4 regions of the Planococcus sp. TJ-302 genome follow, and region 3 is predicted to be linked to each of the others. Evidence: predicted binding sites of a transcription regulator. Region 3 holds the regulator's gene; each other region holds the start of a gene.
The links. Region 3 encodes LexA, which represses DNA repair genes until DNA is damaged. Its sites were predicted from a motif close to CGAACATATGTTCG; they were not measured.
Positions count from the first base shown of each region.

Region 1 (4,193 bases), 390 kb from region 3:
TTGTGTCATACAACTTCCTCCTCAGCATGAATTAAATCATTTTCCAAAATGTTGCCGTCTTCTTCCATACCGAAGTCGACGTTGTTTTCAATCCACAAGCGGCGCGGTTCTACTTTATCGCCCATAAGCGTCGTAATCCGGCGTTCCACGCGCGCTGCGTCTTCAATCGTGACGCGGATCAATGTCCGGGTTTCCGGATTCATCGTGGTTTCCCATAATTGGTCGGCGTTCATTTCGCCAAGACCTTTGTAGCGCTGCAGCATATAGCCTTTGCCCACTTTTTTCGTGGATGCTTCAAGGTCGGCTTCCGTCCAGGCGTAATCGACCACTTCTTTTTTGCCGACGCCTTTTGAAACTTTGAACAGCGGCGGCAATGCGATAAACACTTTGCCGGCTTCGATGAGCGGCTTCATATAGCGGTAAAAGAACGTCAGCAATAGCACTTGAATGTGTGCGCCGTCGGTATCCGCATCGGTCATGATGATAACTTTGTTGTAGGCGATGTCGGCAACTGAGAAATCCGCCGCTACTCCGCCGCCGATGGCGTGGATAATCGTCGAAATCTCTTCGTTTTTCATAATGTCCTCAAGCTTCGCTTTTTCGGTATTGACGACTTTCCCGCGCAGCGGCAAGATCGCCTGGAACGTACGGTCGCGGCCTTGCTTCGCTGAACCGCCGGCCGAGTCGCCCTCCACCAGGTACAATTCGTTTTTCGAGGCGTTCCGGGATTGCGCCGGCGTCAATTTGCCGGACAGGAGCGCATCCGATTTTTTACGCTTTTTGCCGTTTCGGGCATCTTCGCGTGCTTTCCGTGCGGCTAAGCGCGCTTGTGACGCGCGAATCGCTTTCCGGACGAGCGATGCGCTCAAATCTGCGTTTTCTTCCATGAAATACATCAGCTTCTGCGACACAATGGCGTCGACAATGCTGCGCGCTTCGCTCGTACCGAGCTTGCTTTTTGTCTGCCCTTCGAATTGCAGCAGTGCTTCCGGAATTCGGACCGAGATGATCGCGGCCAACCCTTCACGGATGTCCGAACCTTCGAGATTCTTATCTTTGTCTTTCAATAAATTGATTTTTCGTGCGTAATCATTGAAGACACGCGTCATTGCCGCTTTGGCGCCGGTTTCGTGTGTTCCGCCGTCACGTGTGCGGACGTTGTTGACGAATGACAAAATCGTTTCCGAATAGCCGTCGTTAAACTGGAACGAAAACTCGACTTCGAGCTCATCCTGATGTCCTTCGATATAGGCAACCTTATGCAGCACGTCTTTTTCTTCGTTCAAGTACGCAACAAATGCTTCAATTCCAGTCTCGTAGAAAAACGAGTCCTGCATGCCATTGCGCTTGTCCGTCAAGTCGATTTTCAATCCTTTTAACAGGAATGCTGATTCGCGCAGGCGCTCGCTCAAGGTTTCGTAATTGTATTTCGTCGCTGAAAAAATCGATTCATCCGGCAGGAAATGGATTTCGGTACCGGTTTCTTTTGTCGTGCCGATTTCTTCTAGCGTCGTGACCGGCTTGCCGCCGTTTTCAAAGCGCTGGCGGTATTTCTTGCCGTCGCGGAAAATCGTCACTTCCAGGAATTTAGACAGCGCGTTGACGACTGATGCGCCGACTCCGTGGAGCCCGCCGCTTGTTTTATAGCCGCCTTGGCCGAACTTGCCGCCTGCGTGAAGCACAGTCAAAATGACTTCCGGCGTCGGTTTGCCGCTTCGGTGCATTCCCGTCGGCATGCCGCGGCCGTGGTCGCGGACGCTCAAGCTATTGTCTTCGTGGATCGTTACGCTGATTTTGTCGCCGAATCCGGCAAGCGCTTCATCAACCGAGTTGTCGACGATTTCATAAACCAAATGGTGCAGTCCTCTGGCGTCTGTCGAACCGATATACATACCCGGGCGTTTTCTAACGGCATCTAGGCCTTCGAGTACTTGAATTGCTTCTTCGTTGTATGCCGTACTTTTTGTTTTGGCCATTCTTTTCCCTCCAACAAAACATCTGTTCGCATTTCTTTGTCTTTTAATCGTATCGATAACAGGCCAATCTGTCAATAATCATAGAAAAAGAGAGCTAGGCGCCCTCTTATCCTAAAAAAAGCTCTTATTTGAGGATGGCGTGTTCCACTTTGATGCAGCGGTCCATGATAACCGTATAGCCTGCATCGGTCAAGTCGTCGAATACTGCTTCGTCCACCACATTCAATTGGGTCCAGAATACCGGGGCATCGATGGCTTTGAAATCACGCGCCAGTTCCGGCAGAAATTCACTGCGGCGGAAGATATTGACGATATCGACCGGTTCCGGGATATCCGCCAAGGACGCGTAGCTTTTCTCGCCGAGCACGTTGTCCGCTCTCGGATTCACTGGGATGATCCGGTAGCCTGCCCGCTGCATCGCTTCCGACACCATATAAGAGGTGCGGTCGGGATTCGGGCTGAGCCCCACGACAGCAATTGTTTTGGAATCATCAAGAACTTTTTTGATTTTTTCACGGCTTGGATTGTGCATTCAATTCACCTGTCCTTTTATTCTATCATACATGATTTACGCTGCGTTGTTGAATAAACGATCGGATATTGTTCAATGAACTCGCTTCATGTTAAACTTAAAAAACAAATACGTATGGCCCAAAGGAGTTTTCCATGGATATTTTGCTTCCCCTTATTTTAGCTTACTTGCTCGGTTCGATCCCTTCCGCGTTATGGGTCGGGAAACTGTTCTACAAGACGGATATCCGCACGAAAGGCAGTGGGAATCTAGGGGCCACCAACACCTTTCGTACACTCGGCGCAAAAGCGGGAATCGCCGTAACGATCCTCGACATCCTGAAAGGGACTGCCGCAACCATGATTCCATTTTACATCGACACATCAATCCACCCGCTCGTCTTCGGTGTCATCGCGGTCATTGGCCACATGTTTCCGGTCTTTGCGAAATTCAAAGGTGGAAAAGCGGTTGCAACATCCGGCGGCATCCTGCTCGGCTATCAATGGCCATTGTTCCTGCTGGCAGTCGCTGTATTGCTGATTGCCCTAAAAATCACAAAAATGGTTTCGCTATCTTCCATTATTTTAGCAGTAGTTGCAGTTATTTATACAGTTATTTATACATTTTATTCAGAAGATTATCCGTTTTTGATTGTCATCCTCATATTGGCGAGCTTTATCATCTACCGCCACCGGGCGAATATCGCGCGGATCAAGGCCGGCACAGAGCCGAAAATCAAATGGTGAAATGCCATTGAAAGGGCGTGCAGCGCATGCAGATCAACATCAGTGAAGATGCATTCGAATGGTTCTCGAAAGAAATGGAAGTAGAAGCTGGAGACAAAGTCCGATTTTTCGTCCGCTACGGCGGCTCAAGTAAATTGCAGCCGGGATTCTCGCTCGGCGTAACGAAAGACCAGCCTGGGGAAACGGCCGTCAGTATTGAACAAGACGACGTCACCTACTATATCGACGAAACCGACCTCTGGTATTTTGATGGCCATGATTTGCTAGTGAGCGTGAACGACGACCTGAAAGAATTGAATTACGATTATAAAAAAGACAACGCGTGAGAAACTTCACGCGTTGTCTTTTTTGAATTTATGCAATTGGTGCAGCATGTTTTCTTCTTTCAAAATGCGGACTTGATGTTCGCCGAACAAGTCGAAATGCGGATAATTATTGCGCAGGTCCATCCATTCCGGCTTCAAGCCGTATTGGCGTCCCCATTGCTCCAGCTTTTCCAAATCGCAGCAGCCGACTTTCGTCACCGTCGAACAGCCCACGAACCGTTCATCCACCCAATAATGCGTCAAAAAGGCGATTTTTCCTTCTTCCACATCGAGCTTCCAGCGTACGAGCTCTTCGCGCTTAATTCCGAACGCCATCCGTATCCTTCCTTTTCACTTCCTGGTATTTTTCATGCCATTCCGGAAACGCCTTCTGGATCGATACTGGCCGGAATGTTTCTTTTTTCACCACAACGTGCTCTGACGTCGCTTTTGCTGCGAGCGTGCCGTCTTCGTGCAGAATCTCATAGCCATACGTCGTGCGCAGGCGGCCATGTTCTTCCACCCATGTACGGACAATGGCTTTCTGGCCGTAGCGCATCGGCGCCTTGTATTGGATCGATACATCCGTCACTGGCGACAGGTAGCCTTCGCTCTCCATCCCGGCATAGGTAAAACCCAGGTCTTCAATCAGCTT
Region 1 covers NZ_JBZDOI010000001.1:483,198-487,390, reverse strand. The annotation lists gene parC (DNA topoisomerase IV subunit A) at 1-9, opposite strand, end outside; gene parE (DNA topoisomerase IV subunit B) at 6-1,976, opposite strand; gene AC4EHB_RS02515 (CoA-binding protein) at 2,101-2,508, opposite strand; gene plsY (glycerol-3-phosphate 1-O-acyltransferase PlsY) at 2,643-3,233, shown strand; gene AC4EHB_RS02505 (HesB/YadR/YfhF family protein) at 3,260-3,559, shown strand; gene AC4EHB_RS02500 (hypothetical protein) at 3,566-3,874, opposite strand; gene AC4EHB_RS02495 (acyl-CoA thioesterase) at 3,858-4,193, opposite strand, start outside.
Region 1: the regulator LexA is predicted to act here: its motif matches at 1,992-2,005, upstream of parE (DNA topoisomerase IV subunit B).

Region 2 (4,193 bases), on a different contig from region 3:
AGACCTTTACGCCGCTTTCCAAACAAATCAATTTCACTCAGCTGTTCGGGGAAATGACCGAAACGATCGGTGCGGAATTGAACTTCCTTCAGGAGCTGCAAAGTGGACGCGCGTTCGCGGACCGTTTTTCCGAAATGGACGGCATTCGTTTTCCTGTCTATTTTGATGATTTGTCGACGCGCCGCGTCCTTGTCATGGAATGGATCGAGGGGGCACGCATCACCGACTTGGCCTTTATTGAAAAAAATGGAATCGACCGCCACGAAATCGCGGAGCGGCTGTTCATCCTGTTCCTCGAACAGATTTTATACGGCGGACAATTCCACGCTGACCCGCACGGCGGGAACATTCTACTGAAGCCTGATGGCACGATTGTGCTGATCGATTTCGGCATGACGGGCACAATCACGGCCGCGGATTCACAGGCTGTCCTGCGCATTGCGGAAGGCATTATCTTCAAAAATTACGAATTGGTTCTTGATGCGCTTGAAGAGCTCCGGTTCTTATTGCCGCAAGCTAACCGTGAGCTTTTGGCCGATACGATTTCCCGCTTGGTCGCTGCATACGAATCAGACGAGCTGATGCAGATGGACAGCTTTGTCGTGGAGCGGCTGTTCAAGGACATGCAAAACATCGTCCGGACACAACCGGTACAGCTGCCAGCTGAGTTCGCATTCTTCGGTCGTGCGGCTTCAATCTTTGTTGGCGTGCTGAACGTCCTGGATCCAGGCATTGACCTCTTGGCATTGGCGCGGCCGCGCGTTCTTGAATGGGCGTCGACCCAAAAAGAAGGCAAGCCTGTCTTCGGTAAAAGTGATGTGCTGCGCTGGGTGCTGAACGCCTCGGGCCCATTCCGGGTGTTGCCGCAGAAAGTCATCAGCTATTTGGAAGAGCCGGAGCGGATGCGCCATTACATCGAAAATCGCGACGGACGCAATCGCCAGCATGAGCGCGATCTGCAGAGCCGGATGTTTGCCGGCATGTTCACCATCCTGTCGTTCGCTGGCATCTCGGTTTCGGTGTGGTTCTGGCATGAGCCGTTCATGTGGGTGTCTTCCGGATTTTTCGTCGGATCATTATGGGTTTACCGTTCAATTAAATGAAAAGAGCTGTCCGGAATTCTGTTTTACAGACTTCCGGATAGCTCTTTTTTTCATGGCAAGGGTGTATTCATGCGAGTTGAATTATGATTCTTCTTATTAGTACTGCGCAAAACTGCCTCGCTTGCCGCGGGCAAGACATTGGCCGCAGCCTGCGAGACCAATGTCTTTGTCTCGAAGCTAGCGAAGCGATGCAACGTTTTTTCATGTCCCGAAGCTAGCGCAGCGTTGCAGGGACAGAGACAGGGACAGAGTCTTACTGAAGTTTCCGCAATTTTATTCCGTGTCTACAAAAATAGCAGAACCTACTAAGCTCTTTATTTTTCAAAGAGCTTACCAGCGAAGGTGCGGCCAAGGGCTAGGCAAGGAGATGGCCAAATGGAATTTGGTCCATTTCCTTTGCTTCGAAGCTAGCGCAGCGATGCAGAAGCAGAAGGTTTTTAGCAGAAAGACAGGCGTTCTTTGCCTGGCTTTTTGCGAGAGCCAAGGAGGTGCCAGTAAGTTTTGGCAACTCCTTTGCGACGAGCTTGCGCAGGAGCAATCATCCTAGCCTTACCCAAAGCGTCCGAAGCAGTTTTAAATGAGTTACTTCTTTAATTCAACTTATTAAATAAAACTCCAGAAAGGATTATTTGACGGAGGCTATTGCAATTTTAGGAAATGGCGCTAAAATTAAAAATAAGAACAAACGTTCCCTTTTTGAGGAGGTGCTAAGAATGCCGTTAATCTCACAAGAGGAAATCGTCTATTTTGAAAAAGCGATGTATTTGCCGATGGTGCTGATCATTCTGGAGCGCGACCGTGCATTATTCGAACAGGGTCCTTTTAAGTTGAAGAGGCCGTATGTTGAATTGGTGGATGGAGCGATTCGGAAAGTTCAGAGGGAGCTGAAGGAAACGAACATCCATATGCGCAAGCAGCATATGAAAATGCTGAAGGGGACAGGCGATGATACCTTTACTGAATATGTCTTTTACCATGGGGGCTATGAAGATCACAGGCGCTATTTGAATTTGCGCCTACGCAATCAAGTGGAGGAGCTGCTGCGAATTTATTTGGCGATGGCACACCGGGAGATTTGACCAGGTCCACCAGCCTCAATATGAACAGCGGCTGAAGTTTCGGCGGTCAATCCATCGGATGCTGAGCGCGGGGCGGATACCGCCGTTTCGTCAAATAGACCATCTGCTGCTTGTGGATTTGTTGGGAATTCCTGAAAAAGCGGCGCAGCGAACCGGCAAACGAATGCTGATTTCTGAGGGCGATGGGCGACACGTCGAGTGGTACGCTTATGCCGTTGCTTAAGTGTACAAGGCTTCCTTTAATGGTGTCTTCGCTGTCGATCAACTCGACTGCATCAAAATTGAACCAGACCGAATCACGGTTCTTCGGTGAATGGGTAGGAAAGAAAATGAGTGGGCTGCCGTAATATTCCCCAATGATGACAGGAGGTTTATGTTTGACCCGGATCGCTTTCTGGGAATAGAGGGTGGCGCTTTCGAGGGATCCCCTGTAAAATCTGCACGAAGAGCTGATGATTTTATAGACGGATTCCTCTACGATGAATTCGCTGCGGTCTTCAATGACCCGCGTCCAGTTTCTGTGGCCGTCAATATACGGCAGAAGTGCGTAGGTATTGCTGCACACCGTATATGATAAGAGCTGATGATTCTTTTTACTCATGAATTATACACCCCTCAAATTTACTATACATATAACATTATAAGGAAAAAATGCAAATTAGCAAAGGCTTTACTACGGAAAATAAAATATTTTCTATTTCATTAGAATTTTCAAAAAACGATTGTTCTTTCAGAATTTATATTGTATACTAATGAAAAGCATTCGGGGTGATGAAGAATGGAAAACTATTATTCTTATGCTGATTTCATGAAAGCGATGGCTCAAACAAAGAAAGCGACCGAAGCGGAAAAACTTCTGAACGATATCTATTTGGATCTGTTCCTGAAGCATGTTCACCGCTCTCAGCAAGAAGAGCAGCTGATGAGCCTCATCGACGAAGCCCTGGACAATAACGACCGTAAAGCATTCAACACGTATAGCGAGCAATTGAAGACCCTAAAACACGAAGAAGAATGAGTAAGCAGCTTTTTATAGAATGTTATCAAAAATGCATCGGACCTAGTCCGATGCATTTTTTTGCACGTTTACGCAGTGCAGGCGCCCCTTGAAGCAGGATTGGTTCTTCCCTGCCAACCTGTAGATCCAAAAGAAATAGTGAAAAAACATACGTTCGCTTTTTGTTAGGGTATTTTTAGGGCATATGATAAAATAGAGACAATGAACGAACGGAGGGCATTAACCATGAAACAGGAATTCAATCTTCAGGCACCCTATGAGCCTGCGGGCGATCAGCCGGCTGCAATTACCGAACTGACACAAGGAATCATCAACGGCAAGAAATGCCAGACGCTGCTCGGAGCGACAGGGACAGGGAAGACGTATACAATGTCAAACGTCATCCAGCAAGTGAAAAAGCCGACGCTCGTGATGGCGCACAACAAGACCTTGGCTGGTCAGCTGTACAGTGAATTCAAGGAATTCTTTCCGGACAATGCAGTTGAGTATTTTGTCAGTTATTATGATTATTACCAACCGGAAGCTTATGTGCCGCAATCCGATACGTTCATCGAGAAAGATGCCAGTATCAACGATGAAATCGATAAACTTCGGCACTCGGCGACGAGTTCATTGTTCGAACGCGATGACGTCATCGTCATTGCTTCAGTATCTTGCATTTATGGCCTGGGTTCTCCGAAAGAATACCGGGAGCTCGTGGTTTCACTGCGCAAAGGGATGGAAATCGAGCGTAACCAGCTGCTGCGAAAACTGGTCGATGTGCAATACGAGCGCAATGACATCAACTTTATCCGCGGCACATTCCGTGTACGGGGCGATGTAGTAGAAATCTTCCCGGCATCGCGCGATGAACGCTGCCTGCGCGTGGAGTTTTTCGGCGACGAAATCGACCGCATCCGCGAAGTCGATGCGCTGACCGGTGAAATCATCGGCGAACGTGAACACGTCGCGATTTTTCCAGCGTCCCACTTTGTTACCCGCGAAGACAAAATG
Region 2 covers NZ_JBZDOI010000004.1:131,458-135,650, reverse strand. The annotation lists gene AC4EHB_RS15355 (ABC1 kinase family protein) at 1-1,103, shown strand, start outside; gene AC4EHB_RS15350 (YhjD family protein) at 1,817-2,182, shown strand; gene AC4EHB_RS15345 (competence protein ComK) at 2,229-2,783, opposite strand; gene AC4EHB_RS15340 (IDEAL domain-containing protein) at 2,961-3,200, shown strand; gene uvrB (excinuclease ABC subunit UvrB) at 3,426-4,193, shown strand, end outside.
Region 2: the regulator LexA is predicted to act here: its motif matches at 1,782-1,795, upstream of AC4EHB_RS15350 (YhjD family protein).

Region 3 (4,193 bases):
TCTCGTCCAATTCAAGTCCGTAGCCGCTTAAATGCAATAAGCTGTATAAAAGCATCGAACCATGTCCCGCCGAAAGCACGAAACGGTCACGGTTGAACCAGTTCGGGTTTTTAGGGTTGTGGTTCATGTGTTTTGTCCATAATGTATAAGCCATAGGAGCTGCTCCCATTGGCAATCCCGGATGACCTGAGTTCGCTTTCTCAATCGCATCGATGGAAAGTGTACGTATAGTAGTTACTGCAAGCTGATCTGCATGGTTTGACATAAAAACATCCTCTCACTAACAATTTTAATCCTATTCTAGTGTAGTCAACAATAGGAAAGAATACAACTAGAAATGCGCCAAGAGCCAAGCGCTGAAGTCTGGACGCAACAAAAAAAAGAACAAGTATTAATTTAAATACTTATTCTCTCGGATATTTTTGACCTTCTCCGGCGTTACATCGTTACCTTCCGGATCAATCACTTTTACGTTTTCAATTGTGCCGCGCATCGTTTGGCGGAAAGTTGCCAAATACTCCTGGCGCAATGCAGATTGTTCTTTTGCCTCTTCAATGGACAAGCCCACAGTCTTGGATTTTCGAGATAATTCGTTAATGCGTTTTATTTTATCTGGAGATAACATTAGAATCCCGCCTTTCTTCTATCATATCGTACAAAAGAAGCGGGATTTCTGCAATCTATTAGCCCTCTTTCATCTCGAGGTATTCTCTGTAGCGTCTGTGGACGGTTGCTTTGCTTGCCTGATAACCGAAGCCTTGCAGCGTTACCGCAATTTCATGGAACGTCAGCCCGTTCTGTTTCAGGCTGACAATCTGATCGATCGGCAAGTCTAAGCGCTCCCGTCCATCGGGGTTGCCCCTGCCTTTTAGATTGCGTTCAGGCTTGTAGCCATTTTCAACAGCGCGCTTCATGCCACGTTTGATTTTGGCATTATGTATTTTGCGCTGATATTCTTCAACAACCGCTAAAATCTCCAAGACCATGTCGTCCATATCATTTAATGCAATGGGACCTTGATCGGTCAATGTAAAAACCTCCACGCCATATTTTTTCATGACGTGAAGCAGCGCGATCCGAGCATGGCCACGGCCAAGACGGGTTTCATCCTGAATGAAAACCGCTGAAACTTTATCGGTTTTAACGACGTTGAGCATCTCCAAGAGCCCTTCCCGGTCCATTTCGTAGCCGCTGTGCTGATCTTTAAAGATGTCTGAAACAATGTATCCTTGCGCAAATGCGAATTTCAATAATTCTTCTTCCTGCCGTTCAAGTGAACTTTCCTGGGTGTCTTTCGTGGTGCTGACGCGGCAATAAATTAACGCAGACTTCTTCATTCTGCATCACCCGCCAGTTTGGTGGTTTCGTCTGGGGCGAATTTTAGTTGTTCGCTGGGGATTTTGATTGATTGTCCAGCAATGATCTTCGGAGTGCTTAAGCCATTCTCCTTCATGATTTCTTCAATCCACTCCTGATGGGGGGTATTGCCGCTGAATGATTCCGCAAGTGTCCACAAAGTATCGCCTTGTTCGACTTGCACTAGGCTCATTTGATCTTCCTGCGCGTTATGGGTGAAAACCGAATAGAATGAAAAAGATAGAATCAGAAGAAAGAGTACTGTCAGGTAAGAATTTTTTTGGATGAATGTCATAAGAACCGCCTCCTAAGAATGTGTGTTCGGAATGTATGTTCTTACTTTAATGCGAACAAGTGTTTTTGTCAACAAATAAATTCGAACCTATGTTTGCATTTCATATCCCAAGTTGGTATACTATTGGTAGAAAACATGCTGAACTATTAAAAAGAGGTGAAACTGTTGAAAAAAGTATCGAAACGCCAAGAAGATATTTTGTCATTCATAAAAGACGAAGTCCGGGCCAAAGGCTACCCGCCTTCCGTCCGTGAAATTGGAGAGGCAGTCGGCTTGGCATCAAGCTCGACTGTCCATGGCCATCTTGCCCGCCTTGAAAGCAAAGGCTTGATCCGCCGCGACCCGACAAAACCGAGAGCAATTGAAATTATCAGCACTGATGATTCACTGGTTGAAAAAAGCCCGGTCCTTCATGTACCGCTTGTCGGTAAAGTAACGGCTGGCGTTCCGATCACGGCGATCGAGAATGTGGAAGAGTATTTCCCGCTTCCCCAGTCATACGGAACTGAGGACGACCATATTTTCATGCTGGAAATCATGGGAGAAAGTATGATCGAAGCTGGCATCCTGAATGGTGACTATGTCGTAGTGAAACAGCAGCAAACCGCTAACAATGGCGACATCGTGGTAGCTATGACCGCTGATGACGAAGCGACAGTCAAACGATTTTTCAAAGAAGACAATTATTTCCGCCTGCAGCCTGAAAATTCATCGATGGATCCAATCATCGTAGACCAGGTCTCCATCCTTGGAAAAGTGGTCGGAGTTTACCGCCAACTACATTAATCATGACACATAAAGACGCCGAGAGAATTTCTCTCGGCGCCTTTTTTAGTTTCCTACCTTTTGGGCAGACAAAATCAACATCAACGGAATGCGCTCCCGCCGTTCAAACTCAGCTGCGGATTCGAAATTTGTAGGGACCGGCTTTCCTTCCCTGAGGGCAGTTACAGCAAATCCGGCTTCTATTAGCGCTGTAAAGTAGGTTTCTGTCGTTCGGTGATACTTGACGACTGTCTTGCTTATCCAGGGCTCACTGCGCTCTCCTTCCCTGAAATAATCATCGACCACCCAATCACCTCTGCGCTCGCCTTGCGCTTTACTCGCAAACGACGAAGTGGTCAATGGGTGCTGTACAGTGAAAATGAATTTACCGTCCGGCACCAATGCTTGATTGATTTCCTTGAACAAGTGTCTGATATCCGTCAAGTAATGGATGACAAACCGCGAGACAATCAAATCGTATTCTGAACCCTCTGCTTGAAACGATTCAAGGTCCGCTATATGTATCTTGCCACCCAGCTGTGCCGTTGCTCTACTTGCCAGCAATGCCATCTCCCTTGAGCCTTCTATTCCCGTATAGGATGCTGCTCCAGAGCCGAGCAGTTCATTGCCAAATTTACCGTCTCCACAACCGAGGTCCAAGATTGCTTTCCCTTCGACTTCACCCATTAGGTCACAGATAATCGGTTTCTCTATCGCGTTATTCGGGCTTTCCTTGCGCTCTCTCCGTTTCAAAAAAACCGCTAAAAAATCCTTATCGTCGTAAACACTCGATCCTTTAAATTCCACCTAGCCAGCTCCTCTTCTAATTTTAGGCATAAAAAAAGCATCCGTTAAAACGCGATGCTTCAGGCCTCATAATTCATAGACCATAATGTATTTTACTTGTGTGATAGTAATACGGTATAGGCGGTCGTTGTCCTGGTCCGTGATTTCAAACGTGCCGTGAGTCGGAATATTGCGCAATGCTGATTCTTTGTTTTCAGCATATACTGTCAGGACAATCGTATTGCCTTGGTCAAAATAGAATTCAACTTGGAAAGTTTTCATGCATCGGCCTCCTCTAAAGCAGAATGGTTTTTGCTTCTGTCTATCATACACCATTTGCGGGGCGAGTTGTCCATTCTTTTTGGAGTAAACGCTCTGGTAAATAGGGAAAACCCCGAATACGGACTCATAATGAGCCGAATTCGGGGTACCGGTATTCTGAAGATCGTATTCAATTTTTGCTTTCGACTTTTTGCTGTTGCGATATCCACCAATCGATATGCCTCACGTCAAAAAAGATTGTATTGGCATAGGACTGGCTATGTGGAATCTGCCTTTTTGCGATGCTCTCATTAATTTGTTCTTCAGTCCTCGGGCATCCTACAGAATCTAAATACTTCCGCAGGTCTTTAACCCCTTGAATTTTCGTCAAACTAATCACCCCCACAAAATCTTCTTACTTTCTAAGAAAATTCAGTATGGGCTATTAATCGTACTATGAATTCTTCTTAATGATACCACAGTCCTGGAAAAACTAAACTTCCAAAATCAAAAAACTTTTATTTACTGACCCAAGTGGATAAGAAGCTTGGAAAGTTTGCAAAAAAAAACACACCAGTGCAAGTGCGCTGGTGTGTTATATTTGCTTAATACATTTTCAAGTATTGCTCGCGCTCCCATGGGTGAACCGCAATGCGGAACATGTCCCACTCGATTTCTTTCGCTTCCACAAAGTTGTTAAGAATGTGAGAACCAAGTGCTTTCGTCATCA
Region 3 covers NZ_JBZDOI010000001.1:869,141-873,333, forward strand. The annotation lists gene tkt (transketolase) at 1-265, opposite strand, end outside; gene AC4EHB_RS04530 (DUF896 domain-containing protein) at 392-625, opposite strand; gene AC4EHB_RS04535 (YneB family resolvase-like protein) at 684-1,337, opposite strand; gene yneA (cell division suppressor protein YneA) at 1,334-1,651, opposite strand; gene lexA (transcriptional repressor LexA) at 1,817-2,437, shown strand; gene AC4EHB_RS04550 (class I SAM-dependent methyltransferase) at 2,483-3,223, opposite strand; gene AC4EHB_RS04555 (hypothetical protein) at 3,290-3,484, opposite strand; gene AC4EHB_RS04560 (hypothetical protein) at 3,654-3,854, opposite strand; gene glnA (type I glutamate--ammonia ligase) at 4,069-4,193, opposite strand, start outside.

Region 4 (4,193 bases), 420 kb from region 3:
GGAAACGCTCGTGCATCATTTTGCCGTAATAATTGGTCATATATGCCATAAACGGCAGCGGCAGCAAAACGATCAGCGTCAGTTTCCAGCTGATTGTCAGCGCCATGGCGGCAATGACGAAGCCGCCTGTCGCAATCGAATCGACAAGCGTCAATACGCCTGCGCCGGCCGTTAGCTGCACCGCCTGCAAATCATTCGTCGCGTGCGCCATCAAATCTCCGACGCGGCGCTTCTGGTAGAACGAAGGCGACATCCGCGTGAAATGGTGGAACAAGTTCTCGCGCAAATCACGCGCCAGGATGACCGCCGAACCGAATATCATCAGCCTCCAAGCATAGCGCAGAACGTACATGCCGAGCGCCGCTGCCGCGAGCACACCAAGCCACTTTCCTAGAAAACTTGCCGTCAAGGTGCCGCGGCTAATCTCATCGACGATAAAACCGATGATGCGCGGCGGCAGAACACCGAGGAATGCCACAATCAGCAGCATGAAAATGCCAATAGCGTATTGCTTTTTCCGTTCCTTGAAAAACCAGCCCAACTCCAAAAATACGCGCATGTTCTTTTCCCCTTGCTGTAATGTATGTATTGTATGTATTCAATCTTTTTCATTCTAGCAAAAATCATTCAGCAAGAGGAGAAAATAATTCGGTTTTTGAAATAAATCAGCCTTCTGGCGTAAAGGGATTGCCGTCCGCCTTGTGGCCGCCGATCAGCTTCGCGCGTTCCCGTGCAGTGCCCGCTTCCGTGTACGAAACCGCGCGCAGCACTGCTGTTGATCCGTATTTCTGGCGCAGCTGATCCATCGCAGCACCTAAGCGCCGTGTCTGCCATTTGCGCTGTTCGAATAAGCTCAGCTGCATCGACGTTTCGTCTTCCAGTTTGCCGAGTGTGATGGACAAACGGCGGACCGGGCGCCCGATATAGAATTTCTCTAGCAGCGCCCGGCACGCGCCATACAATTTTAGCGTGTCGTTCGTCGCTTCTTCCATTGTCAGTGCCCGGTTGAAGCCGCCGCCGAACGCATGCTTGCTGTAGCCGACGGCGAGCGTCACCGTGCGGCCGGCCTTGCCGGCGGTGCGGGCGCGCATCGCCACGTCTTCCGCCATTTCCAGCAGCACCGCGGAAATCTCTTCGACTGTCGTGTAATCGCGGTACAAAATCTGCCCTTTGCCATAACTGACCTGCCCTTCCACGAGCGGCGCGCCGAGTTCCGACAAATCGATGCCCCAGGCATGATGGTAGAGTTGGTTCCCGACAATGCCGAACACGTCTTCAAGTTCCGTAAGCTCCGCACGCGCCAAATCGCCGACCGAAAAGATGCCCATGCCGTTCAATGTATTTTCCATACGCGAGCCGATGCCCCACATCTTGCTGAGCGGCGCGACTGGCCAGAGCTTCGCCTCTACGTCTTCGAACGTCCAATGCGCAAAGCCTGTCTTTTTCGCTTCGAGGTCGAGCGCCAGCTTCGCCAACAGCATATTCGGTCCCATGCCGATCGCCGACGGCAGCGAAAACTGCCGGATGATGTCGTCCTGAATGCGCGCAATAAGCGTCTCCGGCGTCCCCCATAACTTTTCCGTACCGGTGAGGTTGACGAAGCTTTCATCAACGCTGTAGACATGGATCGCTTCCGTCGGCACATATTGCGCCAAAAGCTTGGTGATTTCCATCGACACTTTCAGGAAAAAGCCCATCTTCGGCTCGATTTTTTGGATGCGCGGGTCGTCCGGAATCTCGAACAACCGTGTGCCCGTGCGCACCCCGAAATCCCTTTTCAACACCGGCGACGCCGCAAGCACCACGCTGCCACGCCGTTCCTGGTTGCCGATCACCGCGATGCACGCCGTCATCGGATCCAGCCCGAGGTCGACTGCTGCACAGCTCGCATAAAAGCTGCGCATATCAATGCAAATAATCGGCCGCCGCTCCATCTCTTCATACATGTGAACCCCTTCTTCCTCATCGCTCGCTGCCATTATCTTCAGCATATACGAACACTTGTTCTTAATCAATAACCGTTTTGCCCGCAACGTAAACACCGCATGGTTTTTATCACAACCGCAAATGGACATCAAAAAAAACAGGATACGGCATGATTTAGCCGTGTCCTGCAAGTGTGTTAAGGAAGTTATAGTAGGTGACTGAGTATCCTGCAAACCAGCAAGCTCAAACCCGGTCGAATTCTTGCGTGCGGATCGTTTCGGAGCGGTAAGCCGGGAAAAACTCCGGTTCCCCTCCAGCCTCCAGCCGACCACATAATTCGTGGTAGACCGCTCGGTTCCATATTCTCCTGCCGGTGTAAAATTTAAAAGCGGTTTGTCGGCCGAACTGCTTTTTGAATAGATACAGGCTGTCGTCCGAGCTGTTCGACCGGCCTCCGCCGCCGTGGATCAATGCCACATCGTGCTCGATTCCCCATAAAGCCAGCGCATAATTCAACACCGATGCGGCCGACAGGTGATTGAACTCTGCAAGCGTGCCAGATAAATGCGTATGCGCCAGTTTTCCGTAAATGAAATTCAGCCCCGCGCCAATGACTTGCCCGCCATAGAGCACTTCAACCAATAACACGTTGCCGCCTAACAATGCCATCAAGTCTTCGAAATAATCATCGCCGAAATAGTAAAACGAATGGGCTTGATTGCGTTCCATTGTCGCGTAATAAATGCGTTTGAACGCACTGAGGTCCTGCGGATTCAATACGGTGCGGTATTCGACGCCGGACTTCAGCGCCTGGCGGATGTTCTTGCGCGTCGATTTGGAGAATTCCAAGTCGATGGACGCCTCGGCGTCTTCCAGGTTCGTTCCCACGGTATCGCGCAAGTACACGACGTCGTAGCACGCCAGAAAGTCTTGTGCATTTTGGAGCACCGGATGGAAGCGTACGAATTCGCTAACAACATCGTTGTCGGCGCAATAACGCTGAAACGCTCTTTCAAACGCCTGCACCAGTTCTGCCTTTTTGCCTGCCGCGCAATGCAGGATTTGTGGACCGCCGTAGCCGTATGGCGTCACAAGATCATAATATTGCCGTCCAGAAAACGGCACGGGGATTTCACGCTTGATGAACGAATGCCGGATCGCACCAGACTCATGCAGAAATTCAAACACCTCAAAGTGCCCTGCTTCAATTTTTTCGAATAAACGTCCGTAGCGTTCGTCAAAGTAGATGTCTGCCATATTATAACCCCGCTTCTCTCGTCATTTGTCTGGATTTCCGCTGTGCGCGCCCATATAAGCAATTTTTTGATGCCGGGCGTCTCGCTTTTTTCCATTCTACAAGCCCTAAGTGAAAATTGAATGAAAATTCTATCTTCAAATAGAATTTTTCATTCTTTTCCAGTTGGGCTGGACAAACGGCGGCAAGAGCGAAATAATAATGGGACATATGTCCTTTTTAGCTTTGCGGATAAGCTTTATAGTAAAGAAAAAAGGAGCGTGAAAGCCATGAAAGGCATTTTATTCGCATTGGCAGGCGGTTTTTTCCTGACCTTCCAAAGTGTTGCGAACGCCGCCATCAGCAATGGAATCGGCACATGGCAAGCAGCGACAATGACGCAGTTCACTGGATTCGTCCTGGCGCTAGCAATTGTCTTAGCGCTGAAAGATCGCTCGTACCGGAATTTGCCGCAGGTGCCGCCGCTTTATGCATCCGGAGGGATGTTAGCGGCAATCGTGCTGTTCAGCAATATGACAGCGGTCCACCGCATGGGCGTCACACTGACGATCGGATTATTTTTGATTGCACAGCTCATTACCGCTGTACTGATCGACACAAAAGGCTGGTTGGATATGCCGAAAAAGAATATCGGCCGTAGTCAGATCCTCGGCGTTGCGCTGATGATTGCAGGTGTTATTGTCTTGAAATGGTAAAGGGGGTGACAGGATGGAAAAACAAGTGATAGCAGGTTATCTGACGAAATTCGGGCTCGACACCATGTTTCCGGAGCGCGTCCAAGCGGCGATGCGGCTCGAAACGTTCGCAAGCGGCAGCCGGCTTTTTTCACAAGGCGAAGAAGCCTGGGCACTGTATTTGCTGGCCGAAGGAAAGTTAAAAATTTCTATGTTGTCGCCTGAAGGCAAACGACTCATTTTGGCATTCAAATCCCCTTTCGATTTTGTCGGGGATATCGAATACGTGCGGAAATGCCGGCTGATCAATACCGTCGAAACCGTCACCGCGACGACCG
Region 4 covers NZ_JBZDOI010000001.1:451,428-455,620, reverse strand. The annotation lists gene AC4EHB_RS02355 (ABC transporter transmembrane domain-containing protein) at 1-559, opposite strand, end outside; gene AC4EHB_RS02350 (Y-family DNA polymerase) at 666-1,946, opposite strand; gene AC4EHB_RS02345 (GNAT family N-acetyltransferase) at 2,170-3,183, opposite strand; gene AC4EHB_RS02340 (DMT family transporter) at 3,451-3,876, shown strand; gene AC4EHB_RS02335 (Crp/Fnr family transcriptional regulator) at 3,890-4,193, shown strand, end outside.
Region 4: the regulator LexA is predicted to act here: its motif matches at 1,995-2,008, upstream of AC4EHB_RS02350 (Y-family DNA polymerase).